2 regions of the Paenibacillus kyungheensis genome follow, and region 2 is predicted to be linked to the other one. Evidence: riboswitches for the same ligand, from Rfam matches in the RefSeq annotation. Region 2 holds a riboswitch; the other holds the start of a gene.
What was found. Region 2 has a riboswitch for glycine ahead of gcvT (glycine cleavage system aminomethyltransferase GcvT). Riboswitches for the same ligand answer to the same signal wherever they lie in the genome.

Region 1: it holds a riboswitch for glycine, as region 2 does, so the genes downstream of both, sdaAB (L-serine ammonia-lyase, iron-sulfur-dependent subunit beta) here and gcvT (glycine cleavage system aminomethyltransferase GcvT) in region 2, are expected to answer to the same signal.

Annotation. Positions count from the first base shown of each region.
Region 1 is NZ_CP117416.1:3,725,885-3,742,212, reverse strand. It holds gene PQ456_RS15965 (sugar phosphate nucleotidyltransferase) at 1-1,201, shown strand, start outside; gene PQ456_RS15960 (PAS domain-containing sensor histidine kinase) at 1,234-4,029, shown strand; gene PQ456_RS15955 (SDR family oxidoreductase) at 4,156-4,947, shown strand; glycine riboswitch at 5,163-5,273, shown strand; gene sdaAB (L-serine ammonia-lyase, iron-sulfur-dependent subunit beta) at 5,434-6,099, shown strand; gene sdaAA (L-serine ammonia-lyase, iron-sulfur-dependent, subunit alpha) at 6,124-7,017, shown strand; gene PQ456_RS15940 (S-layer homology domain-containing protein) at 7,344-10,169, shown strand; gene PQ456_RS15935 (aminoglycoside adenylyltransferase domain-containing protein) at 10,303-11,124, shown strand; gene PQ456_RS15930 (nucleotidyltransferase family protein) at 11,139-11,738, shown strand; gene PQ456_RS15925 (GNAT family N-acetyltransferase) at 11,861-12,433, shown strand; gene PQ456_RS15920 (LLM class flavin-dependent oxidoreductase) at 12,437-13,498, shown strand; gene PQ456_RS15915 (ring-cleaving dioxygenase) at 13,568-14,542, opposite strand; gene PQ456_RS15910 (right-handed parallel beta-helix repeat-containing protein) at 14,801-16,328, opposite strand, start outside.
Region 2 is NZ_CP117416.1:3,909,881-3,926,208, forward strand. It holds gene PQ456_RS16695 (extracellular solute-binding protein) at 1-329, opposite strand, end outside; gene PQ456_RS16700 (carbohydrate ABC transporter permease) at 907-1,779, opposite strand; gene PQ456_RS16705 (ABC transporter permease) at 1,882-2,781, opposite strand; gene PQ456_RS16710 (helix-turn-helix domain-containing protein) at 3,041-5,473, opposite strand; gene gcvH (glycine cleavage system protein GcvH) at 5,746-6,138, opposite strand; glycine riboswitch at 6,317-6,414, shown strand; gene gcvT (glycine cleavage system aminomethyltransferase GcvT) at 6,704-7,822, shown strand; gene gcvPA (aminomethyl-transferring glycine dehydrogenase subunit GcvPA) at 7,867-9,222, shown strand; gene gcvPB (aminomethyl-transferring glycine dehydrogenase subunit GcvPB) at 9,219-10,727, shown strand; gene ptsP (phosphoenolpyruvate--protein phosphotransferase) at 11,104-12,816, opposite strand; gene PQ456_RS16740 (HPr family phosphocarrier protein) at 12,809-13,084, opposite strand; gene ptsG (glucose-specific PTS transporter subunit IIBC) at 13,481-15,538, opposite strand; gene glcT (glucose PTS transporter transcription antiterminator GlcT) at 15,843-16,328, opposite strand, start outside.

The sequences.
Region 1 (16,328 bases), 180 kb from region 2:
CGGGTATCAAGCTGATCTGATTCGTGGGCAAATTGGTATCGATGCTACGATTATTGAAGAACCTGCGCAAAGAGACACGTTTCCGGCAATCGCTTTAGCAGCTTCATATTTATATCATCATGCTGGTGCTACACGTGATGAAATGATAGGAGTCATGCCGGTAGACGGTTATGCCGGTGACGAGTTTTTTGAGCATTTGCGTAAGCTTCCATCTATATTGGAGAAGTCTGGTGATGAGATGGTCTTAATGGGTGCTTCTCCAACGGAGCCTTCAGACAAATACGGATATATTGTACCATTGATGTCTGAACTGGTGGATAAGGAATATTTTGGGGTTTGCTCCTTTTTAGAAAAACCAGATATAATCACTGCCCAATCGTTAATACATAAAGGGGCATTGTGGAATTGCGGTGTATTTGCATTCCGCTTAGGATTTTTGCTAGACCATATTGAAAATCAAGGTTGGAACTCTAACTATAATGAATTGTTAAAGCACTATTTAGCATTACCCAAAACAAGTTTTGATCTAGCGGTTGTAGAAAAAACAAAGCATATATCTGTATTACCGTTTCATGGAGAATGGAGAGATTTGGGAACATGGGATTCATTAATTCGTGAAATGGATTTTGATGTGACCGGTTCAGGATATATCTCTCCTTTATCTCAAGATACTCGTATTATTAACGAACTCGATATACCGGTAAGTATATGGAATGTTCCTAATGTGATCGTAGTGGCAGGGCCTGACGGTATTTTAGTGACCAATCGTGAAGATGCTACAGGCATTAAAGAGATGGTGGGACAGATAGAAATTGCTCCGCGGTTTGAAGAACGCTTCTGGGGCAAACAAACGATTATTTCTCATCGGCAAGATGAAGGCGGGCTAGAGACAGTGACCAAACGAGTCGTGATTACATCAGGTCGCTTTATCAGTTATCATGAACATAAATTACGTAAAGAAGTATGGACGATTATATCAGGTATAGGATATATCTGCCTTGATGGAGTTATCACGATGATCTCTCCAGGTGATGTTATCGTTGTAGAACCGGGGATGAAGCATTGTATTGGTGCTTCTGAAGGTGAACTGGAATTTATTGAGTCACAGATAGGCAAAGCTGTATCGGAGACTGACATTATAAGATACGAATATCCTGGAGTGACTCCAGATGGTTTGTTATCAGAAGGTCTTTCGGGTTAACCTGCTGTCCGTGGTAGAAAGGACCGTTAGTCATGAAATACAGAATACTTCTTTGGTTCCGATCTCCTTTGATAGGAACAATCATCTTAACGATCTTTGGCATAGCAGGCAATTATTTTAAATTGGACTTATCTTTAAATTTACGGTTTGCACTGGGCAGCGCAGCACTTCTGATTATTTTCCGGTTATATGGATTACGATTTGCTGTGCCTGCTTTACTCGCTATAAATATACCTTTTGGATTTGGCGGGTCTTATCTTTTTATGACCGGCTTGTTTGGTTTGGAGATTTTATTTTTGCATTTGTACTTCAAGCGATTTAGCAGAGGAGTTTTATTCAAAGCAGATCTGATCTTTTGGTTATGTATAGGTCTACCTCTGATATATGGTATGTATGAATATCGTCTTCATCCTATTGATATTCAAATGATCGCATTGATTCTTCTTGAGCAAAGTTTTAATAGCATTATTAATTTATTGATTGCTTCGATTTTGTTAGAAAGTATTATGAGTCGGGTAGCGATAGGCAATCAGCCGATCTATTCGATTTCGCTGGGACGTATTATTTTTAAATATTTAATTGCCTTCGTTATCTTTACAGCGTTGTTATTATTAGTGGTTATTAGTCATCAACAATTTTATGATATTCAAGGGTTGTATTCTTCATATATGGAACGTTCTTCACAAGTGTATAAGCAAGATATACAGATTAGTTTGTCAGATATGCGCAAAACCAAACCGTTAATGAACATATATAAAAAGAACTTTTATATCGATTCAGTTGTCGTAAGCCCGTTAGGTACATCTATGTATAGCACGCTCAATAGCGAGACGACACAACAACTTGTAGAGTCTAGAAATGATGAATCTTTGATTATTTCTACTACCAAAGATGGAGCTACTATTTTTCATCATTTCCCTATAAATCGGTTAACCCTGATCGAGCGATGGCAGGAGTCGTACTTTGTTATGGATATTCCATTAGATCATAATTATCGATTAATTTTAAAATTGACAGCGGCGTTTTATTTAGAACGTATTTATATATTTTATATTCAAAGTATTACAACGATTTTGATTGTTATCGGGATAGCGATTTTGTTGGCAGGTCCGATTAGCCGTAAAATTACTAAGTCTTTACTGGAGTTAGCCAAAGCGTCTAACAATATTCCTGATAAATTGAGTAAAAATAAGCCGATAGATTGGCCGGATAGTAATATTGTTGAATTTCACGCATTAATTGATAACTTCAAATTAGTATCACTGGTATTAGAAGAGCAGTTTTTGCAAATTCAACATGATAAAGAGAATTTAGAAATTCGTGTAGTTGAACGTACATTTGATCTGGCGGAAAGTGAAGCTCAAAAAAGTGCTATTCTCAAATACGCTATCGATGGCATCATTTCAACAGATCATCAGAAAAAAATAACAGAGTTTAATCCTGCCGCTGAAAAGATGTTTGGCTATACACGTGAACAAGTGATGGGTAGACCATTATCGGAATTATTACTACTAGATACGATTCCAGCAGGAGACAACAACTGCCCGGTCACAGCTATTCATGCAGACCGTACAGCTTTTCAAGTGGGATTAACACGCAGTGAGATTCTAGCCGAAGAATCTTCGTTTCAGACATTTTTTGTACATGACTTGACGCAACAAGAAAGAGCGCAAGCTGAGCGTTATGAACATGAACGTCAATTGGAAGTGCTGACCGATCGATTACGAGAAGAACAAGGTGCAGCAGAAAAGCAAAAAAGTATTACCGGCAATTTACTGGAATCGGTACAAGAAGGCATTGTGATGTGTGACTCTCAAGGGATTATTTCATTTATTAATCCGACGATGTTATCGCTATTTTCCATCAAAGATTATACCGGTTATCCTATCCAGCAATTGTTACGTGATATAGAAAGTCAACTGGTCACCGAAACGTCTTTATGGATCGAAAAGTTAGAGCGATTTTTGCAAGGAGAACACACATGGAATCAAGGCGAGATGGTATTGTTACAAAATGAAAAGATTCTATCGCTCTATGTCACTCCAGTAACAGATACGGTGCAACAGATTGAACATGGTGTGATTCTTGTTTTTCGAGATCGCACTGAAGAAGAGCATATGAAGCAGATGCAAAATGAATTGATGAGCGTAGTCTCTCATGAATTGCGCACACCATTATCTGCAATGATGGGTTATATCGAAATGTTAATGATCTATGAAGATATGTCGATTGAAAAAAGGCATGCTTTTATAGAAACGATTCATCAAGAAGGACAGCGGTTGTCTCATTTAATAGATGATTTTCTAGATATTCAGCGGATCGAAGCCGATTATGCCGAGTATCATATGACTTATATTCCGCTATATGAAATGTTGCAAGGTATTTGTGATCAATGGAATCCAGAATCAAGAGACCGTATCATGCTTCACCATGAAGGATTGCATGAAGTATTTATTAACGGCGATCAGCAACGCTTAATTCAAGTCTTTCGAAATCTGATTAGTAATGCTCTTAAATACTCTTCAGATGATTCGATGGTTCATATTGTTATCAACGAATTACAGGATCATATTTCGGTGTCGATCAAAGATTCAGGGATCGGGATTCCACCGGAAGATCATAGTCGCATATTCCAAAAATTTTTCCGGGCAAGTTCTGCTTCCAAGCACAATATTCGAGGAACAGGGCTTGGATTATATATTACAGAGCGGATCGTCAAAGATCATCAGGGTGAATTGAATTTTGTATCCAGACCCAATAAAGGTTCTACCTTTTCTGTGATTCTACCCAAACCGAAAAAGAACGATTCTATTCAGCACACTGAATAATATGCAATCATCTGATTCACTGCTCTGTCTGCTAGGGTACTTACAATAGGAAACGAGATAACGTTATCATAGAGCTACAACGTTTATCTTTAAAAGACAAATTCTGAAATATGGAGGCTTATCCCCATGGCAGAAACAAAATTAACCGGTAAAGTAGCAGCAGTAACAGGTGGCGGATCAGGAATAGGTAAAGCATCAGCGATACGATTTGCAGCAGAAGGTGCTGTTGTATATATGTTAGATCGTACGCCTGAAAATGCAGAAAAAACCAAAGCTGAAATTGAACAAGCTGGCGGTAAAGCATATGTAATCGAATGCGATATTTCCAAGCCAGAAATGATTGAAAGTGCAATGAAACAAGTAGCGTCTGAAGCAGGTCAATTGGATATTGTATTTGCTAATGCAGGAATCAACGGTAGCAAAGCTCCTATTGAAACTTTGGAAATAGATGATTGGAATCAAACGGTAGAGATCAATTTGCGCGGTACATTTGCAACTGTAAAATATGCTATCCCTCATTTGAAAGAAAATGGTGGTAGTATTATTATTACAAGTTCTATCAATGGTAATCGTGTATTCTCTAATGTAGGATTCTCTGCATATGCCTCTACCAAAGCAGCGCAAGTTGCTTTTATGAAAATGGCGGCATTGGAACTGGCTCGTTACAAAATTCGAGTCAATGCTATCTGTCCGGGAGCGATCGATACTGAAATCGATGATAATACGTATCCAAGTGATGATCTAAAAGAAGTAGAGATTCCTATGGAATTCCCTGAAGGTGATCATCCGCTTAAAGGTGAACCTGGCAAAATCGAAGAAGTAGCTAACCTTGTGCTGTTTTTAGCATCTAGTGAAGCTTCTCATGTAACAGGTACAGAGATATTTGTAGATGGCGCTGAATCGTTATTAAGAGGATAGTTGTATCTACAAGTATATAAGATAAAATGTTCTATAGATTCACTAGCAAAATCCTTTTTCGAGCATATCGGGAAAGGATTTTGTTATGTCTACCACTTATTAGTTGTTTTTCAAATCAATCAATTGACAGTGTCAGGTGTGCTGAATTAAGCTAAAGATATTGAACGTATTCACGTTAATAAGATCAGGTCAATCACGTAAATAAATAACTGCACATGAAGATAGAGGGAGAGTCTGTGGATGTATGTGATCCACCACCGAAGGAGCAAGCTAACTATTTGGCGATGGTTAATTAATCTCTCAGGTACCCGAACCGCTATTGGATGCAACTCTGGAGAGAGCATATGAGCCACCCAAGGAGTACCACCGACAGTTGTGTTCGGTCTAAACTCTCAGGTAACGAGGACAGAGGAATAGGCCACGCGCAGGCTATTCACTGTCTTTTTTTGTGCGCGCATATTTTGGTGATAAGGGAGAAGAAAAATGATGCGATTTAAAAATGTATTTAATATTATTGGACCTGCAATGGTAGGACCGTCTAGTTCACATACAGCAGGAGCAGCACGTTTGGGTAGAGCAGCGCGACACTTTTTGGGCAAATGTCCTGAGCATGTACAGATTATTTTGTATGGTTCTTTTGCAGAGACGTATTGGGGGCATGGAACAGATCTTGCTCTAGTAGGCGGTTTGCTTGATTATGATACCGATGATGATCGCTTACCGGATGCAGCTGAAGAAGCGGATCGTCAAGGCATTACGATTTCTTTTGATAAAGGAACAGGCAATTATCCTCATCCTAACTTTGTGCGTATTATTGTACAGCATGGAGAAGAACGTGCCGAAGTCGCAGGTGCTTCGATTGGTGGAGGCAATATTGAGATTCATGAGTTAAATGGATTCGATGTGCGCGGGTCGGGCCAATATCCGATGTTAGCAGTTGAGCATATGGATAGTAAAGGAGTACTTGCTGATATTACACGTACACTGAGCGATGCTGAACTGAATATCGGATTTATGGATGTTGATCGCAAAGCACGTAGCGGAGAAGCGATGACTGTGATAGAACTTGATACTGTACCTGACCAGTCTGTGCTTAACCAGATTTTGCAATTGCCTTATGTTACCCGGGCAGCTGTTATTGATTTGAAGTAAACGAAGTTTAAAGGAGAGTGTGATATGCAATTTCGCACATTAAAAGATATTGTTCGGTTATGTGAAGAACGTTCACTAACGATAGCGGAACTGATGATTGAAGAGCAAGTGAAAGAAACAGGAGTAAGCGAGCAAGACGTTATTCAACAAATGACTGATTATTATCAGGTGATGAAAGAAGCAGTCGAGCGCGGAATCACAGAAGATACCGTTTCACGAAGTGGACTGACTGGTGGAGATGCACGTCGTGTGCATGACTATATGTTAAGCGGAGATACATCGTCAGGCAGTGATGCGACGCGTGCGATGGCTTATGCATTAGCCGTATCAGAAGTGAATGCTTCAATGGGACGGATTATCGCTACGCCTACCGCAGGCTCATGTGGTATTATTCCGGGAGTATTTGTCAGTTCGCAAGAGCGTTTTGGTTGGGATGATACACAGATGGTACAAGGATTGTTCGCAGCCGGTGCTATCGGTTATGTGATTGCTAACAACTCTTCGATTTCAGGCGCAGAAGGTGGATGTCAGGCAGAAGTCGGTTCAGCAATAGGTATGGCCGCTGGAGCAGTGGTTGAGATGCGTGGTGGTACACCGGAACAAGCGATGCATGCTGTAGGGCTGGCTCTAAAAAATACACTTGGATTAATCTGTGATCCAGTAGCAGGGTTAGTCGAGATTCCTTGTATTGTTCGTAATGGATTAGGTGCAGTAAATGCGTTAGCAGCGGCAGATATGGGACTAGCTGGAGTACGTAGCGCTATTCCATCAGATGAAGTGGTCGATGTCATGTTACAAGTCGGACGTTCGATGCCAAGTGAACATCGTGAAACAGCTCGGGGCGGACTCGCTCAAACGCCAACAGGACGTAAAATTACGGAAGAATTAAGACGCCGTAGACAAGAGAATAAGAATTAACTAACAAAATATCCATTTATATGCATAATACCGAAAAGCCGTTTATAATAAAGCGGCTTTTTTCGATTTTTCTTCAAACCTTTCCTTAATATTCCGATAAATTGTTGTATAATTCGATATATACGTAAATAAATTAGTAGTATAGTTGTTCAACTTTTACCCTACTTCGAAGAGTACATACCAGTATGTATGGGTCTAAAGTATTGTATTAATTTTGAAATAAAGGTTCATACGATGTGTTTGGAGGTGAATACAACGTTATAGCTTGTTCGTTATATCAACAAGCTTTAAATAATCTTATGATATTCAAAGTGGGGTCAACACACATGAGGCAGTATGTAGCTTGCTTGCTGATGATATTACTATTATGTACGAATGCGACAAGCGTTTCAGCCACTAGCACAGAAGCATTTACCGATATCAAACAATCGTATGCTTTTGATGCAATTACGTCATTATCCGCGCAAGGAGTCATTACAGGTTATGAAGATGGAAGCTTTCAACCGCAACGCTCGATTTCCAGACAGGAATGGGCGAGCGTTTTTGTTAAAAGCTTGAATTGGACATCCGAACCAGGAACAGTACTACCTTTTACAGATGTCTCTCCTTGGGCTGCTCCTTATGTCAGTGCATTGTATCAACATCAGATTACCAATGGGATCAATGCAACCACATTTGGTGTAAAGCAATCGATTACCCGTCAAGACATAGCGGTCTGGTATGCTCGTTATCTAGGATTAACCGATACCTTGCAAAAAGAAGGCATAGCTACATTTGCCGATCAAGCAGATATTTCAGATTATGCCAAGTCCAGCGTATGGCTGATGGAGCAGTTAGGCTTGATGCAAGGAAATGAGCAACATCTGTTTGCACCAAAACAGCCTGTTCAACGTCAGGCGGCTATACTGGTCGCTTATCGGGTACTACAATCTGGAGATGAGTTACATCAGCGTGCAAAGCAATTGTTAGCGCAAGGGAATAAGCCTGTATCTAAGCCAGCGAGTGAGGCAGAGCCAGACCTTCAACCTGTACTGACGATAGGCGGTAAATCACCTGCTACAACCATAGATAAAGTAGAAACAACACCTGAGATCACAGGAAAACGAGCAAATGCCAAAGACAAAGACCGTAATCAAAATAATCCTAGACCCGATCCTGAAGTACCTGTTGTTCCACCAGTAACTTCACCTCCAGTTGAGCCTATATTTGTATTTGATCGTGTGAGTATAGACGCTCCTGTATTGTGGAATGATCCAGCAACATATAATAATTATCAACTATCATTTTATTTCTGGTATCAAGGTCAGAAGATTGCTTGGCCTGAGAAAATATTATCCGATCTTACGTATCAATTTGAAGATAAATTAAATATATTTGATACCCGTGGCAAAATTATTCATCCTGAACATATTCCCGCAACAGGTGGATTGATTCCGGTCACACTTCATCTTGTATCACCACAAGCGAAGCTTGATCTTCATGTCACGACGATGGTGATGGTCACTATCAAATCACCACCACCAGTAACTCCACCTGTAGAACAGCCGGAAGCGGAGCCAGATCGTGTCATTCGCTCTGTTTATATGGATACGTATACGTTAGATCAATCGGTATCGCTCAAGTTGGATTCATGGCGTATTCGTTATGTGCTTCAAGATGTGTACGGTCAGCCGATTGCACCTGAGTATTTACCAGCCGACCTGCATATTCGATTTGAAAATGATACAGGAATTATTGATGAACAGGGACGTATTATCAATGTGCATAATATTCCGCCTGTAGGCAGTACAATTCCGTTTCAAATCAGTGTAACCTCACCTTCGACCAGCGTATATCTAAATAAAGAATTTGAGCTGAAAGTCGTAGCAGGTGAACGTAGAAAGCAATATTTTGCTGTATCTGTGATGTTAGAAGGAGGATCAGGTTCTTCGACGACACTAGCTGAAATGCAACAGATGCGTAGTATGCTGGCACAGATTGATCCGCATTTACACATTACATGGGCAATCGATAACAATTTTGTTTTCCAAGAAAGCAATCGTCCACAATTACAACAAGTATTACAGTATGTGGATCTGTATGGAGATGAAGTAGGTATTTTGTCAGGTTATCCGAACAATCACTATACATTAGCACAATGGGGCAATGAAATGAATGAGTGGTTGTATATGTATCGCTATAATGCTATGAATGCGTTGCATGAATCAGGTACAGTAGGGCAACCTTCAGTATTTACCAGTATTCCGGTAGCATATCGTCCTACTTCATTGTCTAGCTTTGCCGTCAATCCAGAGCAGGTGACATGGCTCAAAGATCATTTTGAGATCACTTCGTATATGGGCTGGGCAGCGACACAGTATAATGTGAATCAATTATTTGGAGAAGGTTCGCCATTAATGCCTTACTGGTCGAATCAATATAATCCATTAGTGCCAGCGCAAGGAGATGTAGACAATAGCGGAGCTGTATTTATGAATCCTGTCACGATCGACCCGATTGGTTCAAGGTATGTGGAAAAGTCCTCCCGTTGGACGATTCATCCGGGTGATCCGTATGTGAAAGATTCGAATGCTGAGCCTCAACTATATACAGCACAGCAATATGTCGATAATCCGTATCAAATGATGAATACAGTTAATTATTTATCTATAGTGATTGATACAAACTGGGTGTTACGTCATGATAACTTGTTCAATGGATGGAAAGACTTTGTCGATCATTTTCCAGCAGGACGTGATGTGAGTATTGTAGGGATTAATGAGCTTGGTCAAACGTATCGCACCCAATCAGGAGCGACCAATCATCAATCCCAATTTACATTAATGTTCAGAGGCTCCGGATATACAACAGCTTTAGATGGCAATAATTCACCAGCCGATACTCGTTATTTATGGACTGAAAATGCGTACCAACGTCTTATTTTGCGTAAACAAGATGGAGATCAAGCATGGTCGGTGATCGATTTTACCGATTATACGAAAACACCTGTTCCGCAGACACCGTATGCTTTTGATAGTCATACAGAAGTGAGCTATGTGACCGGACGTAATTACAAAATTGCGCCCAACGCACCGCTAACGTCGGCTGAAATTCAACGGATTCAAGAGCGATTGCAACAGATTCATTTTACCGAAGAAGTGGATTATCAGTAGAACATCATACCCAAGGCATTCCTGGAAAGTTAGGGATGCCTTTTTGGTATATTATTAGTAGAAGGAGTACATAACAGAGACAGTACAAAATAGAAGATATTGCATCAGATATCGAATAAAGGAGTAGAGAATAGTGGACATTCAAGCGATGATATCAAATAATTGTTATGGTGTAGCAGACATTATTCATTTATTTCAAGAAGAATTGGCGCATAATTTGGTAGGCATTTATATTCATGGTTCTTTAGCGATGGGTGGTTTTCATCCGCATCACAGTGATATCGATTTGCTGGTTATTGTGCAACAGAAAGTCAATCGTTCGTCAAAGCTCCATATCGCTAACAGACTTTTGAAATTAGAAGAACATCTGATGTCTAGTAGTGGATTTGAGATAAGTATATTATTGGAAAACGATGTGAAGCAGTTTGTATATCCTACTCCATTTGAATTCCATTATTCTGCATATCACCGGGAAAAGTATCGAACAGATAAGCAATATGTCTGTGAAGGAGCAGAAGATCCTGATCTAGCAGCTCATATATTTGTAACGTATGATCGAGGTGTAACCCTATATGGCAAAGAGATCAAAGAAGTATTTGTACCTATTGATCCACAGTGGTATATTCGCTCGATTTTGGCAGATATTGAACATGTAGAAGACGATATTGTTGCATCACCTGTATATTTCACACTCAATCTGTGTCGGATCTTATTTTTCCTCAGAGAAAATGTAATTTCTTCCAAACAAGAAGGCGGAGAGTGGGGATTAACACATGTTCCTGCTACATATTCCAAGCTTATCCAGACTTGCCTTGATCAATATCAAGGAGTTAGTGATTCTACTGCGTTAGAGACTATACAATTACAAGAATTTGCCCGCTATATGAAAGATGCAATTCAAAAGCAAGTAAATAGTTCAAACGAAAAGATAGACGATCTTAAATCTTTTTTATAAAGGAGATAATAGATATGCCTGTACCTCATAGCGATCACGAACAGATGATACACCAAATTATTATAGAATGGATCACTGCTGATTGCTGGATGATGGAGATTTTGCGAAATGTACGGGATCTAGGATTGCCAGATAGTTGGGTATGCGCTGGATTTGTGCGTTCGAAAATCTGGGATCAACTTCATCAGATAGAACCTCGTACACCATTATCAGATATTGATGTGGTCTATTATGATGCTAGTGATCTAGATGAAGAAATAGAAAAAGTATGGGAACAAGAGCTTTCCCGGATACAACCACAATTACCATGGTCAGTGAAAAATGAAGCACGCATGCATATTGCTAATCGGATTGCGCCCTATCATTCTACCGTTGATGCGATATCATGTTTTCCAGAAACTGCTACAGCATTAGGGATTAGATTAGATGAACAGGATCAATTGATTCTGGTCGCTCCATGTGGACTAAGGGATGTTTTTGAAATGAAGATCCGTGTCAATCCACGCTTTCTTCAGAGTCGAGGAGATATTCATATTTATCAGCAACGTGTTCAACAGAAAAATTGGCAACAGATCTGGAATCGTTTAACGATTATCGATTCCCCAACACTGTAGCTTATGAATTGATAGGCTCCATAAGTACCTATAGAAAAAATCAATTAGAAAAGTGGTATAATCAATGTTAGATTATAATATAATAATCTGATGAACATAGTCGGAATAAAGAGGTGACAGAATTGAGTGACATTTATCGTTTGGCAACATTGGAAGATGCAGAGCGTGTACTTCATATCACGTATGAAGCCTATGTAACTATTCGTGAATTAGGATTAACATGGCCAGCAGCTCATGCTGATCTAGCATTGATTCAAGACAATATTACGCATAATAAATGTTATGTGTTAGAACAAGATGGGTTGATTGTAGCAACTGTAACTTTGGCTGATCCTGAACGGGTCAAAGAATTAACAGCTGAGACAGGATTACCGTTTATTATGTGGTTTGCAGTTGATCCGAATGTACAAGGAACCGGCGCAGGTAGCAAATTGTTAAACTGGGTCGAACAACATATTATTCGTGATGAAGTAGGAGCACCTGCGGTGACACTCGGTACAGCCGAAAAACACCCGTGGTTATTACCGATGTATGAGCGTAGAGGATATGAAAGTATACGAGCTAGAGATGCAGGCAAAGGAGAAGGACCGATGCATTTAATGCGTAAAGTGGTTCATCCCGAGCGTTTTGAAGCTTATTTGCAAGAACGTAAGCAAGCAGAACAAATTCAACAAACCTCTTCTCAAGGTAATTAACATATGAAATTTGTCGTATTCAGTCTTATTGCGAACCTTCCTCATGCGCTAACAGGTGAGACCTTAACAGCACAACAGAAATTCCAAAATATATTAAAACAAGCAGAGTTAACAGAGCGTCTAGGGTATGATGCTTATGGTGTAGGTGAGCGACATGGAGAACCTTTTTTGTCTTCTTCACCTGCTATTGTGCTGACTGCAATCGCAGCACGTACATCACGTATCCGTTTGCTGACGACTGTAACGGTATTAAGTGTGCTTGATCCGGTAAGAGTAGCAGAAGATTATGCTACTCTTGATCATTTATCTAATGGACGCTTGGAATTGATTATTGGTAAAGGGAACGATCCGCGCCATTATGGATTATTCGGAATCACTGAAGAAGAACAATGGGATTCATTAGCAGAAAGATATGAATTGTTACGACAATTATGGAGTCAAGAAAAGGTGAATTGGCAGGGGAAATATCGTCCGGCATTGAATGAGTTTACAAGTCAACCGCGTCCATTTCAATCGCCGATTCCAATCTGGCATGGAAGTGCCTCAAGTACACGTTCTACAGAATTGGCAGCCAAGTATGGAGAACCGATTTTCTCATCCAATTCTTTTCATCGACAGGACAAATATAAAGCATTAATTGATCATTATCGGGAACGGTTAGCTTATTATGGTCATGATCCATCTCAAGCCATTGTTGGCGCAGGAGCAGGAAGCCTGTATCTAGCGAATACGAGTGAAGAAGCTATTCGTCGTTATCGTCCATATTATGATCATTTTCAGTCTACAGATGCTGCGAAGCACAATCAATCGCCTTTTGTAGATTTAGAAGATAATATTGCAAATGGTCCGGCTCTTATCGGAAGCCCTGATCAAGTCATTGAGAAAATTCTAGATTATTACCGAGCATTTGGACATCAGGCATTAAGTATCAGCGTAGATGGATTAACCGAAACAGAACAGTTAGAACAGCTTGAACGATTTGCAACAGAAGTTGCACCTGTGTTAAAAAAAGAAATTCCCAGTACGATATGGGAAAAAGAAGTGCAAAAAGAGCAGCTCATTTAAGAGTTGCTCTTTTTGTGTATATTCTATTATTAGAAGATGATTAGATTATTTTTTATTCTGTTGTTTATCTTATACTTCATCCAGTACAAGCGGACGAAGATTAGCTTCGATCTGTGCACGTTTGCCTTCAAGGAAAGGAGGCAGAGAAAGGGTTTCACCTAACGAATCCATCGATTCATCAATATCGAATCCTGGTGTGTCTGTGGATAATTCGAATAAGATACCATTCGGTTCACGGAAATAAAGAGCACGGAAGTAGTGACGATCTACTTTACCTGAATTAGGAATACCTAATTTGGATAATTTGTCTGACCATAGATCATATTCGGACTCATCTGGTACACGGAACGCTACATGATGGACACCACCGCGACCTAGACGTGCATGTGGTAGATCAGGACGTGTCTCGATATGGACTTCTGCGCCTGCGCCACCTTGTCCAGTAGAATAGACTTCAATATCTGCAAAATCGCCTGCAAGCGAAGGATATGAGCCTGTATGACGGAATCCCATCACTTCAGTCAGAATCATAATGGTCGAAGCAGGTTGAGCTAGTGTTAGTGTAGTTGGTCCAAGTCCAAGAATCCCGTATTCTACAGGTACTTCAGATTGATCCCAAGCTGTTCCAGCCGCTACACCTTGTTCGCCGTTGTCGGCTACAAGAATAAGGCGTGTACCTTCAAAGTCTTGAAAAGCCAATGTATCTCGTCCAGCACGTTGTTTGATTTCTTCATGAGTCACATTCAATTGGTCAAATCGATCAGACCAGTATTGCAAAGCTTCTGTTGTCGCTACTCGTAAAGATGTTGCTGAAATACTAGATACCCCTTGATAGCTAGGTCCGATACCCGGTAAATCAAAGAAAGTTAATTCTGTACCAGGAGAAGCAACAGCATCACCGTAAAATAGATGATACGAAGTAGTATCGTCTTGATTAACTCCTTTTTTCACTAAACGCATACCCATAACTTTAGTATAAAAATCGTAATTTTTTTCCGCTTTACCTGTCATAATCGAAACGTGATGAATACCTAATAATTCCATAATGAATATCCTCCTCAAAGTCAAACGATCTATTTATAAATATGCTTACATTTGAAATCTTAATATTAAGATAATTATAACATGGAGAAAATTAATTACAAGTCTTTTCCATGAAAAAAATATAGTAACTATGTAAAAAAGAAAGAAACTCCAAAAGAAAACTAAAAAAGAACCTTTAGATCAGAGAATCATCTCATTGATCTAAAGGTTCTGCTTATATAGATGAATAGATAAATAATATAGATAAGGAATATTGAATTAGTGATTCGTTAATCCACCAGATTCTGCGCGTGTTACTACGTTGGTACGATAGTCGTCTTGGCTTAGTCCAATCTTAGGCATAACTTCATTCAGATCCGGGAATTTCGCTAAAATGGTTTTGTTGTCTGTACGCAAATCCATTTTGCTATAATCGTAGAATCCTGCACCGCTAACACTAGAGATAAATTGATTACCTTCTACTGCAACATCGCCTAATTTGGGAACAACAATATTCGGTGTATTGACCATTACATTGTTATTCATTTTTGTACCATTCGGATATTCAGGATGCCAGTTCGGATCAAGAATACTGCTCCATAATGGATGATCATAACCATACATTTTTTGCAATTTGGCTCCATATTCTTTCCATACGCCGCTTGTTGGATTCATTTCACGAAGTTGATCGGCATAGATACTATTCACACCATGAGAATTACTGTCGCCCCGTTGATCGACTTGGATCATATTGGAATCGACCACTAGATTGTTGTTAGCGATATTGTCATGTCCATTGAGCAAAATGCCTTTGGTTGAACCTTGCACAATATTATAACGATAGTTATCGCCACTATCTGCACCATCTGAATAAAATCCATTAGAACGTTTGTTATGATGAACAAAATTGTATTGAAGTACATTACCATAAGAAGCCCAATCTTGAGCGGTATAGAATGCGCCTGTATCGCCTTCGATCAAGGACGTATTATGCACTTCATTGTACTCAAACACCAGATTGTTACTGTACACATAACGAACAGCATCTTTAGGCACATCATGCAGTAAATTATGATCGAATTTGACGCCGACTGAATTACGCACCAGAATCGCTTCCAGATGAGTCAGATCCCCTACATTGTGAATATGATTGTTGGTGACACGACTATTGGCAGCTTCTAACGTTTTGCGATCTCCTGCATCATTAATACTGATACCGAATCCGCCTGTTTCATAAATATCATTACTTTGGAAAAGGTTATTCGTCCCATCTACATCGAGAATACCACCATTTCCTAGATTACGAAGCGTATTACCTGCAATCGTAATATGGTCGGTATTTTTAAGTTCAATGCCGTTACCCATACCACCTTCAACCGTGAATCCTAGCATTTTTAGATTAGAAGCTCCATCGACAGAAATCACTGGATTTTCTTGGTCAGCTACAATAATGTTTTGGCTTTTCAGATTGCCTTTAGGATAGTAATAAATTTGACCATCTTTGAAGTCAAGTGACCATTCACCAGGAACATCGATTTCATCCAGATAATTAATCAATTTCCATTCTTCTGTACCTGAACCGATCCGATAAGGAGCTTTGATTTTGGATGAATAAGAGCTAGGCGTAAGGTACGTACTTGCAGTTGCTGATTGATATACATCTTTGTTGACGGATGAAGGTAATTTCACTGAATCGGTACTGTGTTCAGTTACGGTTGCATCATTACCTGTATGTTCAGTAACTTCAGAAGGTAACGATAGATTATGATCTGCATCAGTCGCTTCTGTCGTTAATTGAGAATCTTCA
Region 2 (16,328 bases):
CAGAATACATCGTTACGCATCGCATTGGTAACAGCAGGTGTGTAATTCACTTTTAAAATATCAGGCATATCTCCTGAAGCGATCATGACATTGATCTTGTCATCATATGCCGAGTTCGGTATCCATTGAACGTCTAATTTTTTGCCGGTGTATTTTTCGATTTGTGTTTGAATCGGGTTGCCTGCGGAAGGAATATCGCCTACTTGAGAAATTGCCATCGTGATCGTATCATCGACCGATGCTCCTTGAGATCCTTTGCTTCCACATGCACTCAGTACAGTAGATGTTGCTAATACAAGGCACATTAAAACTGCTGTTTGCTTTTTCATAAATGATTATCTCCTTTCGTTGAGGGGGTTGTGGAGGGCTGCGGGGGAGATGGTTCTTGCAGTCGCTGGTAAGACCGGGATATCTTGATTTGACCGCTGGCGGTCGATATCCCAGTCTTAAAGGCGACTTTCAGAATCCATCTCCCCCTCCGCCTAGCACAATTGGGTGGGTAGTGGCAGAAAAGATGTAAAGATATAAAGATTTTAAGATCGTTTTAATGGATTTGAGTTTTGAGTTTTTGAAAATTAGGGATTAGGGACTTGAGTTTTAAAGTTTTAAATATTTAAGGATTTAAGGATTTAAGGATTTAAGGATTTAAGGATTTAAGGATTTAATAATTATTGTAGTGCGAGTTGAGATGGTTTTTTAGCATGTGATATAGGTGTTATTGGGTTTGGTAATGATTTTTTGGTGCGACACTTGTTGTAGGTCGTTAGTGTAATGGTTAGTGATGGACATGTATGGGTGTGATGTTTGGTTATTGAATTAAATGGTGAGAATAAGGATTTGGTTCATTTTACTTATTTAAGTTATTTTAAATTACGTTATTAAGTTCTTATGGATTATGGATAGAATTTAGCCTTTGACTGATCCTAGAAGTGCGCCTTTGGCGAAATGTTTTTGTAGAAATGGGTAGACCATTAAGATAGGCAATGTTGAGAATACGATAACTGCCATTCGAATCGTAAGTGGCTGGATATCGGCTTCTTCGATGCTGGTGTCTCCGATTCGGCTTTGAGCTAGAATAACAATTTCGCGTAGCCACACTTGTACAGGCCATTTGTCGCTATCGTTGATATACAGAATAGCGCTGAAGAAGCTATTCCAGTGAGCTACCGAGTAGAACAATGCGAATGTTGCCATGGCTGGTAGCGATAACGGTAGCACGATACGGAAAAGGATTGACACGTCGTTACATCCATCGATTTTGGCGGCATCTTCCAGTCCGTCAGGGATTTGTTGGAAAAAGTTTTTGAGTACAATCAAATTAAAAGCACTGATCGCACCTGGAATCATTAGCGACCATAATGTATCGGTCAAATGAAGAGAATTGACAACAAAGTACGTCGGAATCATACCGCCACTAAATAACATGGTGAACAATACGCCGAGCATAATGTACTTTCTGCCTCGCAAATAAGGTCGTGATAACGGGTACGCCATCAATGTGGTCAGCAGTAAATTAATAAATGTGCCGAGCACTGTAATATAGATCGATACCCATAAGCTATTCAGTAGTGTAGATGTAGAGAAAATATAGCGATACGCAGCAAGCGAGAATTCTTTCGGAAAAAGAATGAATCCCCCTTTAGCGACTTCTGCCGGACTGGTAAATGATACAGCAGTGATATAGATAAAAGGCAATACCGTTACAATCCCTAACAATAACAACAAAGTATGATTGGTATAATCAAATAGCCGATTTCCTAATGTACGATCTTGTTTCATGATGTTGTCTCCTTCCGAACGATAGATAACTTTAGAATGCATAACATCGTTTGCAAAAGATTGTTTATACTATTTGATTTCTTTCTACAAAGAATAGATAAATCAATAAATACCTTCTTCTCCGCATTTTTTCGCTAACTGATTCGCTCCGACCACTAACAGCAAGCCAATCACTGATTTGAACAATCCAACAGCAGCACTATAGCTATACTGCGCTTGCGTCATTCCTTTTACATAGACATACGTATCAAAGACTTCACCCACATCCCGATTTGTGGAAGTCAACATTAAGAAAATTTGTTCGAATCCGGTATCCAAAAAAGTACCCAGACGCAAAATAAGTAAAATGATGATCGTACTGCGGATAGCAGGTAAAGTAATATGCCATAACTGTCTCCAGCGGCTTGCTCCATCCATTCGTGCAGCTTCATACAATTGAGTATCTACACCTGACAACGCCGCTAGAAAAATAATTGTTCCCCAACCTACTTCTTTCCAGATCGATTGCGAAATAATCATCGTACGGAACCAGCCTGGCTCAAGTAAAAATGCTATTTTTTGACCGGTGATCGCAAAGATTAATTCGTTTAAAATTCCGCCTTCTGTCGTAAAGATCATATAAAATACACCGACAACAACAACCCATGACACAAAATGCGGTACATAGATTAATGTTTGTACAAATCGTTTAAATCGTTCTGTCACGACTTCATTTAACATCAACGATACAATAATAGGTAAAGGGAAAAAGAAAATAATATTGTATAACGCCAGAATAAATGTATTGCGAAATAACATCCAAAACTGCGGTTCACTGAAAAAGCGTTCAAAGTGCTTGAATCCTACCCAGTTACTTTCCCATATTCCGCGGTACGGAACATAATCTTGAAATGCCATCACAATGCCGTACATCGGTACATACTTGAATATGACAAAATAAATAATCCCGGGTAACAACATAATGTATAACCAACGATTTTTGTAAAATTCCCTCCATGACATATTCGCTTGGCTTTCTTTTGTACGTATACGTGTAGATGATTTGACTGATTTGGCTTCCATCCTTCACCCTCCTTGAAAGCGTTAACATTTGTATAGACTTATTGTCGCTTCCAGAAGGATAACAGGCTATCATCCAATTTTAGCTTTATATGTAAAAAAAGAAGCTAATCCTTGCTGTATCAGGGTTTTAGCTTCTTTTTTTCGAGAAAGAATAACCTTTTATTAACCTCTATATATGCTAGATTCAACTACAATATTCTTATATTAACTTCCGACTGCGATGTTCTTCTCGATATTTACCAGGTGTAGTGCCGACAATTTTACGGAAAATACGAATAAATGCAGTCGTGTTACTATAGCTTAATCTTTCTGCAATATCGGCAATTCGCCAATCTGTCGTTTCTAACCACTTCTTCGCCTGATTCATCCGATATTCAGCTACATAATCACTGAACTTAATCCCTGTTTCTTTTTTGAATACACGACTCAAATACACGGGATGGAAATTAAGCTGTTCTGCACACATTTCTAATGACAAATCTTGCTCATATCGCTGATGAATCATCTGGATCATCTGATCGGCAATATTCATATATTGAGACTCTGCCTGACTTTGCAAAAACTGCTGTAACGGCTCAAATAATGAGTGTGTAAACCACTGCCTGATTTCTTCTACCGTCTGCAATTCTAGCAATTTATGAAGCGATGCTTTTTTGCCTAATACACTATTTACGGTTCCACCTTTTTGTTGCACAATCTCATAGACACGAGCCGCTAATTGAGTGAGCAACACCGGATAATCGCGAAAATGAATTTCTTTTTCCATCACATGAGTAATATACTCATCAAAATAAAGAGGTGTCTGCTCGTAATCGCCATTTTGGAGCGATTGAATCACCCGATCTTCTAACTGCTTGAGCTGAGTATACACAGCCACTTCCATAGAAGTACTATGATCGATATCTTCAAAATGGATAATTAATTTGTTCCCCAGACTCATTCGTTGCTTGAGCGCTTCTAATCCTTCTCCATACGCATCAGGAGCACCTTGATAATGTTCAAAAGGACGACTAATCCCGATACTCACCGATAACGACAAATAGTCTTGAACCTGTGTACGCACCCGTTCTGCTTGAGCATGATACCATAAGGTCGCATCTTCATTGTCTACAGGTTCTACCAGAATACTGACTTGAGATTGTTCTATCAATACAGGGCTAAATCGATGCTCTGCCGAAATCAATTCAGACACCATATTATTAATAGCAAATAGAAGCAGTTCACGATCCGTCTCTTCATAACGTGTTCCTTGTACTGTATCAATCTGTAATACCAATACCGCCATAGAATGCACAGGTTTAGGGAATCCATAGATTTGGCGACGACGTTCAAATTCATTAGCTGGAATCTGCCCACTAATCAGCTTGATAACCGATAATTCACGTAACTGCGGGATTTGCTCTCGAATCTGCTCTTCAAGCTCTTTTCCTGTTAAGCGCATCCGCTCTACTTGTTCACCAATATACGCAAATTCATCTTGTCGCTTCACAGACTTTTTGTCATATCCAGTGAGTGAATTGCTTTTGCCAAATGGAAACCGTAGCTGCCTGATCGTTGTAGACGATTGCTCTGCGTTCAGTCCTGCCTGATAATCTGCTGAATCTCCTGCTCCCAACAACTGCATTAATTTGGAGACAGGGGAATACATACGCCGACTGCTAAGAAAAGCTAACAAAGCCGTTAATAATAACATCGCTACACAGACACTAATTGTCAAAATCGCTATTTTTCGCGTCTGGGACGTAATCTGTCCTATTGATACCACAGATACATACACCCATCCATTTAATGTGGACGAAGAATAAGTTACGCCTACTTCTTTGCCTTCACTTTTCCAATTAAAAAATCCTTGTCGTTCCCCTTGTTCCACATGTTTAAACACTTCATTCTGCAAGCCTGGATATTGCGTATTCTGACCACTATCTAGAAATTCTTGTTGATATTGATCAAATACATAGATTTGTCCAAGACGAGTACTGCTGGTGACCCAGTTATCAATCTCATCATTAGCAATATCTAAAACTAACAATCCACGTGGCTCACCGGTTGAAGGCAATAATGGAATTTTGAACACCATACTGACTACTTTGGTTTTCTTTTGGGAAGAGATCGAGGTTAATTCATTTTCAGTCATCATATCTATATTTGACGTATATCCGTTATTAGCGATAGAAGTATCTGTTACCCAGAACATACTATTTCGATTGTGTCGATACGAGCGAAGCACAGCTTGATCGTCTGCATCAGACACCTGGCTAAATGATGTTCCCGATACCACCCAATTGTGTTCAAAGTTAATTAACCGTATTTGATCCAGCGATGTAATCGTTTGCAAATTATTAAAGCCTGTTGTTAAATTTCGTATTTTTTCAAAGTCTCCTGATTGTAACGGCTGTTTCATCGTTTCCGTCACTAATGGAGAATTAACATATTGCACTGCCGATAACTGTAACGTTTTGAGCACCTGATCTACACGTAATTGAGTCTCATTTAATAACTGTGCATTCCCATCCTGTACTTTTTGTTCCACATCGCCGGCTGCTAATGTATACGAAAATATTCCGATAACCAGTACAGGCAGTGAGCCCAATATCACCATAATCAAAAATAAACGATATAGATATTTTGACAACAATCTCCCCTCCAGATGTAGTCATCCCTATATAGAAGTGCAGTGCACATTTCGTACAAGATGGTACTATTGAATCTATGTAAAAAAATTCTATTTCTGCTTTATTTAATCATTCTATCGTATTATGCAGATTCCTCCAACCTAAAATTACAAAACATCCATATATAACAAAAAAGACTGATCGCCTGCTAGGCTTTCAGTCTTAATCTTGTTACAATACAAATAACTAGATGGTTTCTACTTATTTTGTATGTATTCACTTTTTTTAGAACTTAGTCTTGTGCATGTTCAGCATATGCTTCTGCACTTAATAGACTGGATAAAGCTTCATCCAGATTACCACTAACTTTCACTTCTACCATCCAGCCACGTCCGTAAGGATCAGAGTTTACCAGTTCAGGTTCTGTTTCTAATTCAGGATTGAAATTAGTAATTGTTCCTGTGACCGGACTAAAAAGATCAGATACGGTTTTAACCGATTCAATCGTACCAATTACAGCTTCAGAAGCAACTTCTGCACCTGATTGTGGCAATTCAACAAACACGATATCTCCTAGCTGATGTTGAGCAAAATCAGTAATCCCGATACGAACAGTATCATCACTAATGCGTTCTACCCATTCATGTTCTGCACTGTACAGCAATTGATCTTTAATCTCACTCATTGTTCATTCCTCCGGTTCATGGTTGTAATGTCTTCATGCACACAAGCGTATAGCAAGGCAGATTATACTGTCAATACTCTTGACATTGCTTTTTGAATCAAGTATTAATATAATATACATACATTCATTGCTGTTTCAATACTTAATGTTCGGAAATACATAACATCATATGTAGCGAATGAAAGTACAGGGAGAGACTGTTCAGAATCATGACAGCGCCGAAGGAGTAAGCCAGTAATGGTGAATCTCTCAGGTAAAAGGGACCTGTACCGGACGCAGCTCTGGAGAGAATTGGCATTATTCGGTCACCGACGATATCCGAATGATTACGCCCAATCACCCAAGGGGAAACTTGTTGCTTCTGACGTATTTAGAAGTGCAAGGTAACTCTCAGGTATCAAGGACAGGGAGAAAAAGAAATAGTTCAGGTATACGACCTGCTTATTTCCTTTTCTCTCTGTCTTTTTTTGTTGAGCTTTTAAGGTGTTGTGACCTTTTGTCTATTTCGCAACATATTGATAATCTTACTTTTTCGCCACAATACTAATTTGATGAGGTGACGATGATGACAACAGAATTGAAACGTACGCCTATTTTCCCTCTTTATGCTCAATCCGGTTCACCACGTTGTATCGACTTTGGCGGTTGGGAATTGCCTGTTCAATTTACAGGGATTCAAAAAGAACATGAAGCTGTACGTGAACAAGCAGGGTTATTCGATGTTTCTCATATGGGTGAAGTGATCATTTCAGGTGAAGGTTCACTTGCTTATCTACAGCAATTATTAACCAACGATGCTTCTCGTCTGCAAGATGGACAAGCTCAATACACACTGATGTGCTATCCAACAGGCGGTGTAGTCGATGATCTACTTGTATACCGTCTAGGCGAAGAACATTATATGCTTGTGATCAATGCTTCGAATATTGATAAAGATATCGATTGGATGAAGCAGTCTTTACCTGCTCATGTCACACTTGAAAATATTTCAGAACAAACAGCATTAATTGCTCTGCAAGGTCCTCAAGCAGTTGCTATTTTACAAGCGGCTACGCAAAGCGATCGTTATGCTGAACTAGCAGGATTTTCTTTTATCGACAAAGCTGAAATCTTTGGTGTTCATGCTCTAATTTCTCGTACAGGTTATACCGGTGAAGATGGATATGAATTGTATGTATCTGCTACAGATGCTCCGGTGATCTGGGAACAACTGCTACAAGTTGGAGAACCACTTGGCTTGATCCCTTGTGGACTTGGCGCGCGTGATACACTTCGCTTTGAAGCTCGCCTGCCACTGTATGGTCAAGAGCTATCCGCAGATATTTCTCCGCTGGAAGCTGGACTTGGTTACTTTGTCAAATTAGACAAAGAAAACTTTACAGGTAAAGATGCATTAGTGGCGCAAAAAGAAAAAGGATTAGCTCGTAAATTGGTTGGTGTCGAAATGATTGATCGTGGTATTCCTCGTCCTCACTATCCTGTATATCGGGATGGCCGACAAATCGGCGAAGTGACTACAGGAACTCAATCTCCTACACTCAAGCGTAACCTTGGACTTGCTTTAATTGAAGCTGATAGTGCTGCTCTAGGAACACCGATAGAACTTGAGATTCGCGGTAAAATGCTCAAAGCTGAAGTGATCAAAGCCCCTTTCTACAAACGAGCATCTGCTGTCACTAAATAAAATCACAAGGCGACTGATATGTTGCCCCAAAGGAGTCTACCTTTATGAAATCGCATCGTTATATTCCCATGACCCCACAGAATGAAGCTGAAATGTTAGAGGTGGTGGGTGCTTCTTCGATAGAGGATTTATTTACAGATATTCCGGCATCCCTTCGCTATCAAGGTACAATGCCGATGTCTGACATGCTAGATGAGTATACACTTACTCGTCATATGTCCAGTCTTGCGGGTCAAAATGCAGATACAGATCGGTATACCAGTTTTCTTGGTGCAGGCTTATATGATCATCATTTGCCTTCTGTGATCAATCATGTGATTTCTCGCTCTGAATTTTATACAGCTTATACTCCATATCAACCAGAGATCAGTCAGGGTGAACTACAAGCGATTTTTGAATTTCAATCTTATATTTGTGAATTAACAGGAATGGCTGTTGCCAATGCAAGTATGTATGATGGTGCAACTGCTCTCGCTGAAGCGGCTTCTCTTGCAGCATCTGCTACAGGACGCAAAAAGATTATTGCTCTTTCGACGATTCATCCCGAGTCCCGCGGTGTTGTGCGCAGTTATGCTCGCGGCTTGAATCTGGATGTAGTGGAAGTTCCTTATGGAGATGGAGTTACCGATATTCAAGTTCTTGCTGAAGCGATCGATGAACAGACAGCTGTAGTGCTTGTTCAATCCCCTAACTTTTTTGGCGGTATTGAAGCGATTCAAGCAGCGGCTGACCTAGCACATGCCAAAGGTGCTTTGCTAGTAGTGAGTACGAATCCAATTTCACTTGGACTACTTGAATCTCCAGGTAAGCTTGGAGCTGATATCGTTGTTGGTGATGCACAGCCACTCGGAATCTCGATGTCATTAGGTGGCCCTACTTGTGGATTCTTCGCTGTTGCTCAACCGTTAATGCGCCGTATGCCAGGACGCATTGTTGGACAGACCAAAGATATCGATGGTAAACGTGGTTTTGTATTAACATTGCAGACTCGTGAGCAACATATTCGTCGTGACAAAGCGACTTCGAATATTTGTTCTAATCAAGCATTGCTTGCGCTATGTGCATCGGTGTATCTATCTGTGATGGGTAGACAAGGTATGGTAGATGTCGCTGATCTGAATTTGCAAAAAGCACATTATGCTGCACAAACACTATCTGCGATTCCTAATGTAACATTAGCGTTCCAATCTCCTTTTTTCAATGAGTTCGTGCTTGCTTTACCAGAAGGCACTTCGGTCGCTGATATCAATACTCAATTGTTAGCAAAAGGCATGATTGGTGGTTATGATCTAAGCTTGTCTTACCCTGAATTGTCCGGTCATATCTTATTCGCAGTCACAGAGAAACGTACCAAAGCAGAGATCGATCTATTGGCAACTGAACTGGAGGCAATCCTATGACAAACGAAACTGTAGTCCATGAGACCGTTACTTCTGTACAAGGCGCTGTTGTTACTGAAAAAGCTTTGATTTTTGAATTGAGTCAACCGGGTCGAATCGGTTATTCTTTACCAGAGTGTGATGTTCCTCGGATCGATGTATCTCAATTGATTCCGCAGGAAATGCTTCGTCAAGAAGAACCTGCTTTACCTGAAGTGTATGAAGTCGATGTGATTCGTCATTATACCGAATTGTCCCGTCGTAACTTTGGCGTCGATAACGGATTCTATCCACTGGGTTCTTGTACGATGAAATACAATCCTAAAGTCAATGAAGATGTAGCACGATATGCTGGATTTGCCAAAATTCATCCGTATCAACCAGAACAAAGTATTCAAGGTGCACTTGAACTGATGCATACATTGCAAAAAGACCTTGCTGCTTTAACAGGTATGGATGCTGTGACTCTACAACCTGCTGCTGGTGCTCATGGAGAATGGACAGGTCTGATGATGATTCGTGCGTATCATGAAAAACGTGGCGAGCATCGTACCAAAGTGATCGTGCCTGATTCTTCGCATGGTACGAATCCTGCGAGCGCAACAGTGGCCGGATTCCAGACGATTACGATTCCTTCGACTCCAGAAGGTTTGGTTGATCTCGATGCACTTCGTGCTGCTGTTGGATCGGATACCGCTGCTCTCATGCTGACGAACCCGAATACACTCGGTCTTTTTGAAAAGCAAATCAGTGAAGTAGCTCAAATCGTCCATGAAGCTGGTGGATTACTATATTATGATGGTGCCAACTCCAATGCGATTATGGGAATTACTCGTCCAGGTGATATGGGCTTCGATGTGGTTCATTTGAATTTACACAAAACAATGAGTACACCGCATGGTGGCGGAGGTCCTGGTGCAGGTCCTGTAGGGGTGAAAAGCAGATTGCTTCCTTTCTTACCTGAACCTGTAGTCGAAAAATTAGAAGATGGTACATTTACTCTTCGTAGCGGTTCGCCTGATTCGATCGGTCGTGTCAAAGCATACTATGGTAACTTTGGGATTCTTGTTCGTGCGTATACGTATATTCGTAGCTATGGCCCAGAAGGTCTACGTAGAGTATCTGAATGTGCTGTGCTGAATGCGAACTATATGATGCACTGTCTTAAAGATCATTATGAAATGCCTTATACAAGCGTATGTAAGCATGAATTCGTAATGTCGGGTAAAGGGCTCAAGCAGTATGGTATTCGTACACTGGATGTTGCCAAACGATTACTTGATTTCGGGTACCATCCACCTACTGTCTACTTCCCGTTGAATGTGGAAGAATGTATTATGATCGAACCTACCGAGACCGAAAGTAAAGAAACACTAGATGCTTTTATTGATACGATGATTCAGATCGCTGGCGAAGCGAAAGACAATCCAGAATTGTTACTGAATGCTCCTTATGGAACAGCAGTCAGACGTTTGGATGAAACGACAGCAGCTCGTAAACCAGTATTGAACTGTGCTTGTAACTAAGTTCAATTCAGATTTTATTTTATGGTTGTATGAATCACTTATAGACATTGCTAGTTGATCACTTTCAATTCTATTTATGGATACGATCATAGCTCAAATCTACAATATCCAAAAAAAGACTTTGCTGATTATAGCAGAGTCTTTTTTGGATCCATCTATTGCATTTTATTTATTCTAAAAGAACTATACATTATTTCACAGCAATAAAATTTATTCTATAGTCATAAAAAAAGCTGATTTCTCTATAAAGAGAAACCAGCTAAAAGTGAATGTTGGGAAAACTATTTGTTCAAACGAAAGTTATTTAGCTATGCAAAAATCACTTTGTTTGAACAGATTCGTGCTTATAATGCCAAGCACGTAACGGAAGAAAATATTAAGCGTGGATTGCTTGTACCAGTTCAACCACTTGCTCAGCTGTTTGCATATCCAAAGCTTTAGCAGCTAATTCTTGCATATCTGCTTTAGACAATTTAGCTAATTGGCTACGTGCTGGAAGAATAGAGCTTGCGCTCATACTGAACTCATCCAGACCTAGACCAAGTAGTAATGGAATTGCTGTAGCGTCGCCAGCCATTTCACCACACATGCCTGTCCATTTACCTTCTTTGTGAGCTGCATCGATAACCATTTTAACCAAACGCAAGATAGAAGGATTGTATGGTTGATACAGGTAAGATACCCGTTCATTCATACGATCTGCTGCCATTGTGTATTGGATCAAATCGTTTGTACCGATACTGAAGAAGTCCACTTCTTTAGCAAATTGGTCAGCAAGTACTGCTGTAGAAGGAATTTCAACCATGATGCCAAGTTGGATGTTCTCAGAAACAGCAACACCTTCAGCAACCAGTTTTTCTTTTTCTTCTAACAATACTGCTTTTGCTTCACGGAATTCCATCAATGTTGCGATCATCGGGAACATAATACGTAGGTCACCATATACACTTGCTCTAAGCAATGCACGTAGTTGAGTACGGAAAATGTCTTGACGATCTAGACAAAGACGAATTGCACGGAATCCAAGGAATGGATTCATTTCTTTTGGAAGAACAAGGTAAGGTAGTTCTTTGTCGCCACCAATATCTAGTGTACGAACAACAACTGGTTTACCCGCCATTTTTTCCAAAACCGTTTTGTACGCATTGAATTGCACATCTTCAGAAGGCAATTCATCGCGACCCATGTATAAGAATTCTGTACGGTATAGACCTACGCCTTCGCCGCCATTATCCAATACACCAGCCACATCGTTTGGCGTGCCAATATTAGCAGCCAATTCAACATGTACACCATCTTTGGAAACTGTTACTTCATCACGCAATTTGCGCCATTCAGTAACTTGAGCTTCATACGCTGCACCTTTAGCACGGTACTCAGCAAGAGTTGCTTCATCAGGGTTAACGATAACATTACCTTCAAGACCATCAACGATAACGATATCCCCATTTTGAATAACTTCCATTACTTCTTTTGTACCGACTACTGCTGGAATTTCCAACGAGCGAGCCATAATTGCGGAGTGAGAAGTACGTCCGCCAATATTTGTAGTGAAGCCTTTAACAAAATTACGATCCAATTGAGCTGTATCCGAAGGAGTCAAATCTTCTGCAATAATAACCACTTCTTCACGAATCTCAGCAGGACTTTGGAAGTTTACACCCATCAAGTGATTCAAGATACGCTTGCTTACATCTCTCATATCAGCAGCGCGTTCTTGAAGATAAGTGCTCTTCATATTTTCAAACATGGTTACGAATTGAGCAGCAACTTCATTTAGTGCGAACTCAGCATTAACCATTTCAATAGAAATTTTATCTTTTACAGGGCTAATCAATTCAGGATCGTTCAGAATCAACAAATGTGATTCGAAAATCTCTGCTTTTTTAGCGCCCATTTCTTGTAACGTACGTTCTTTGATCGCCTCAAGTTCAGTTTTGGAAATTTCCAGCGCTGACTCAAGTTTAGCCAATTCCGCATCTGTATCGCTAATCGAGCGTTTGGTAATCTCGTATTCAGGATGTTCTAGACGGAATGCTTTGGCAATGGCGATGCCCGAAGACGCCGCGATTCCCAAAATATTAGCCATTGATTTCGCCTAGCCCTTCATTCACCATAACGTCAGTCAAAGCTTTCAATGCTGCATCTTCTTCTGCACCTTGTGTAGAAAGAACGATAACGTCACCTTGCTCAAGACCTAGAGACAATACTCCAAGGATTGATTTCAAAGTTACTTTTTTACCTTTAGCTTCTGCAAAAGATTCTGTAGAAGCAAATTTGTTAGCAGCTGTTACCAATGCTGTTGCTGGGCGTGCGTGGATACCATCTTCGTCAACGATTTTGAATGTTTTTTCCATTATAAAATTCACTCGCTTTCTTCATCATAGTAGGATAGTAAAAATAAATCATAACTAACTAATAACTAGATCATCCCTTATATTGTACAGCATTATAAAGCATGATGCACGTCTCAAAACAATTATTTTCGACTTTTTTCAGCAATCGCTAACATTATTCAGCAATATCCTGCAAATTCATGGTGTTTTTAGAAAAAATAAATCATTTTCTAAGTCTTGCTTACAATGCAGCTTAATAACAAAACTATAAGCATTTTGTAAGTTAAAGACGATAAGGATAGATTATTGCTGTAGCAAACATCATGTCGACCCTTATCGCACTTTAACTTACAAGTACGTATAGTTTGTTATTTTATATTCTTTTGAGATTCATTGCAAAAGTCGAAATGAATAACATTACTTGATTGTAACGATATTGCCTTCTCCTGTTTTCACATTACCTGTTTTGTGCAATGTTACTGTAGCACCTTCTGGTAAGTTAGAGAAAATGATCGGAGTGATAATCGATGGTGCATTAGCTTTTACATACTCCAGATCCACTTCAAGGATTGGTTGTCCAGCCATAACATCATCGCCTTCTGCAACCAATACAGTGAAACCTTGACCTTTCAATTTAACTGTATTTACGCCTACATGCACAAGAATTTCTTTACCGGCTTCAGACATAATACCGATCGCATGTTTACTAGGGAATACGTTAAATACTTTACCATTAACCGGTGAAGAGATCGTTCCGTTTGTTGGTAATACAGCGAATCCATCACCTGTCATTTTTTGTGAAAATACAGGATCTGGTACTTCACTAATATCCATCAATTCACCATCAGCAGGAGCTACGATTACTTCTTCTGCCAAAATGTTTACTTGATTCTCTGCTGTTCCTTCTGCTGGAACAGAGTCTACTGTAACTGGTGTTGGGCGTGGAGTACGTCCTGCAATAATATCTTGCATTTGTGATTTGATCGTATCAGAACGTGTTCCGAAAATCGCCTGCACATTATTACCCACTTCTAGGACACCGGAAGCGCCTAAAGATTTCAAACGATCTTTATTTACATTTTTAGGTTCTTTAACTTGAATACGTAGACGAGTAATACAAGCATCTAGACTTGAAATATTTTCTTGTCCACCAAATGCTTCAAGAATATTATGTGGCAATTCGTCTTTGCTATTACCACCACTACCTACTTCACTATCATCACCTGCCGGCGTATCTTCACGACCTGGTGTTTTCAAGTTGAATTTGCGAATCGCAAAGCGGAATCCGAAGTAGTAGATAACTGCTAGTACTAGACCGACGATGATAACATCCCACCATGCAGTACGGTTAGGAATAACGCCGAACAGGATAAAGTCAATCAGACCACCTGAGAAGGTCATACCAATTTTAACGCCTAGAATTTGCATAGTCATGAAAGAAAGACCAGCGAAGATTGCATGAATACCGAACAATACTGGTGCTACGAACAAGAATGAGAATTCAAGCGGTTCAGTAATACCTGTTAAGAACGAAGTCAATGCTGCGGAACCCATAATACCTGCAACGTATTTTTTGTGTTGTGGTTTGGATTCATGGTAGATCGCAAGTGCAGCAGCTGGAAGACCGAACATCATGAACGGGAATTTACCAGTCATAAATGTACCTGCTGTAAATGGAACACCATCACGAAGTTGCGCCATAAAGATTTTTTGGTCACCACGTACATATTGTCCTGCTTTATTTACATATTCACCAAATTCATACCAGAATGGTGAGTAGAAAATGTGATGTAGACCGAAAGGAATCAATGAACGTTCAATCACACCGAAAATAAATGCAGTTAATGTTGGGTTCGATTCAACCATACTGTGAGAAACAGTGTTCAAGAATGATTGGATTGGAGGCCATACAAGAACCATTACCAGACCCAAAATCAACGAAGTAATAGCTGTCATAATTGGTACAAAACGTTTACCTGCAAAGAATCCAAGATATGAAGGCAATTCAATACGGAAGAAACGTTTGTACATCGTTGCGGCTAGAATACCGACGATAATACCGCCGAATACGCCTGTTTGTAAGGTAGGAATACCAAGTACAGAAGCTACTGAGAAGTCACCTTTACCGACCATATCAGCTGTAACGCCCATCACTGTACCCATTGTTACGTTCATGATCAGATAACCGATAATGGCTGCGAGCCCGGCTACCCCTTCTCCTCCTGCAAGACCGACGGCTACCCCGACGGCAAAGAGTAGAGATAAGTTATCAAAAACAATTTGTCCGGAGTTCATCATTACTGTTGCAGTAATTTGAACCCAGTGTGCATTTAATGCAGGAATATACTGCAAAAAGTCAGGGTTAACCAGCATGTTACCAAAACCAAGCAACAAACCTGCTGCTGGCAAGATTGCCACTGGAAGCATCAATGCTCTACCTACTTTTTGCAAAACGCCAAACAGACGTCTAAACAATACCGCCACTTCCCCTCGAATAGTATAAATAGTATATTGTTGCTTCAACAAATTAAAGCGGAAAGCCACAAAAAAAGGCACGAGTGAACAACGCATCTGATAGGATAAGGATCTCGGTACATAAGGATAGACTACCCCTGTGTGCTTACAGCCTTACATCAAATACTTTGTTAACTCATGCCTGATCGAATCAGTAACACGTTAAAAAATCCGCTATTCATTTGTTGATTACGTTCTGAATTATAGCACCCACTTTTTAAATCTGCAAGCCTTTTCAATAAAAAAGGTTAAATCGATTTTGAATCTATTCTTGCGTACTTTCCTCTTCTTCTTCACGCTTCTCGACAAACCGTTGTAAATGCATGGTCAGGTAGCTTACTTCTGCTTTATAGACCGGTCGGCGTAATCGTTTTTCCATCATCTTTGTTAATTTCCATGATAACGAATACACTTCGGGATATTCCATTTTGAGCATTTCTTCTAAGCGATGAGTAGCGGCTACTTTCTCACCTCTACGGATACGTTCGATTGCAAATCGCAAATGAGTAAGTAAACGCGAATAATCCAGCGTATCTCCTGTAATCGAAATTTTGAGACTATCTTCGATAACTTTGACCATATCGGCAATCAGACGAGAATCGGCTTTGATCGCTGTGATATGTTGGTCGGTTAGTGCACTATAAATATGCAGTGCTACAAAACCAATCTCATCTTCTTCTAAAGCTACACCTAGCTTGTCATGAATTATTTCTAACGCATGAGCAGCTAATTTATATTCTAACGGATACAT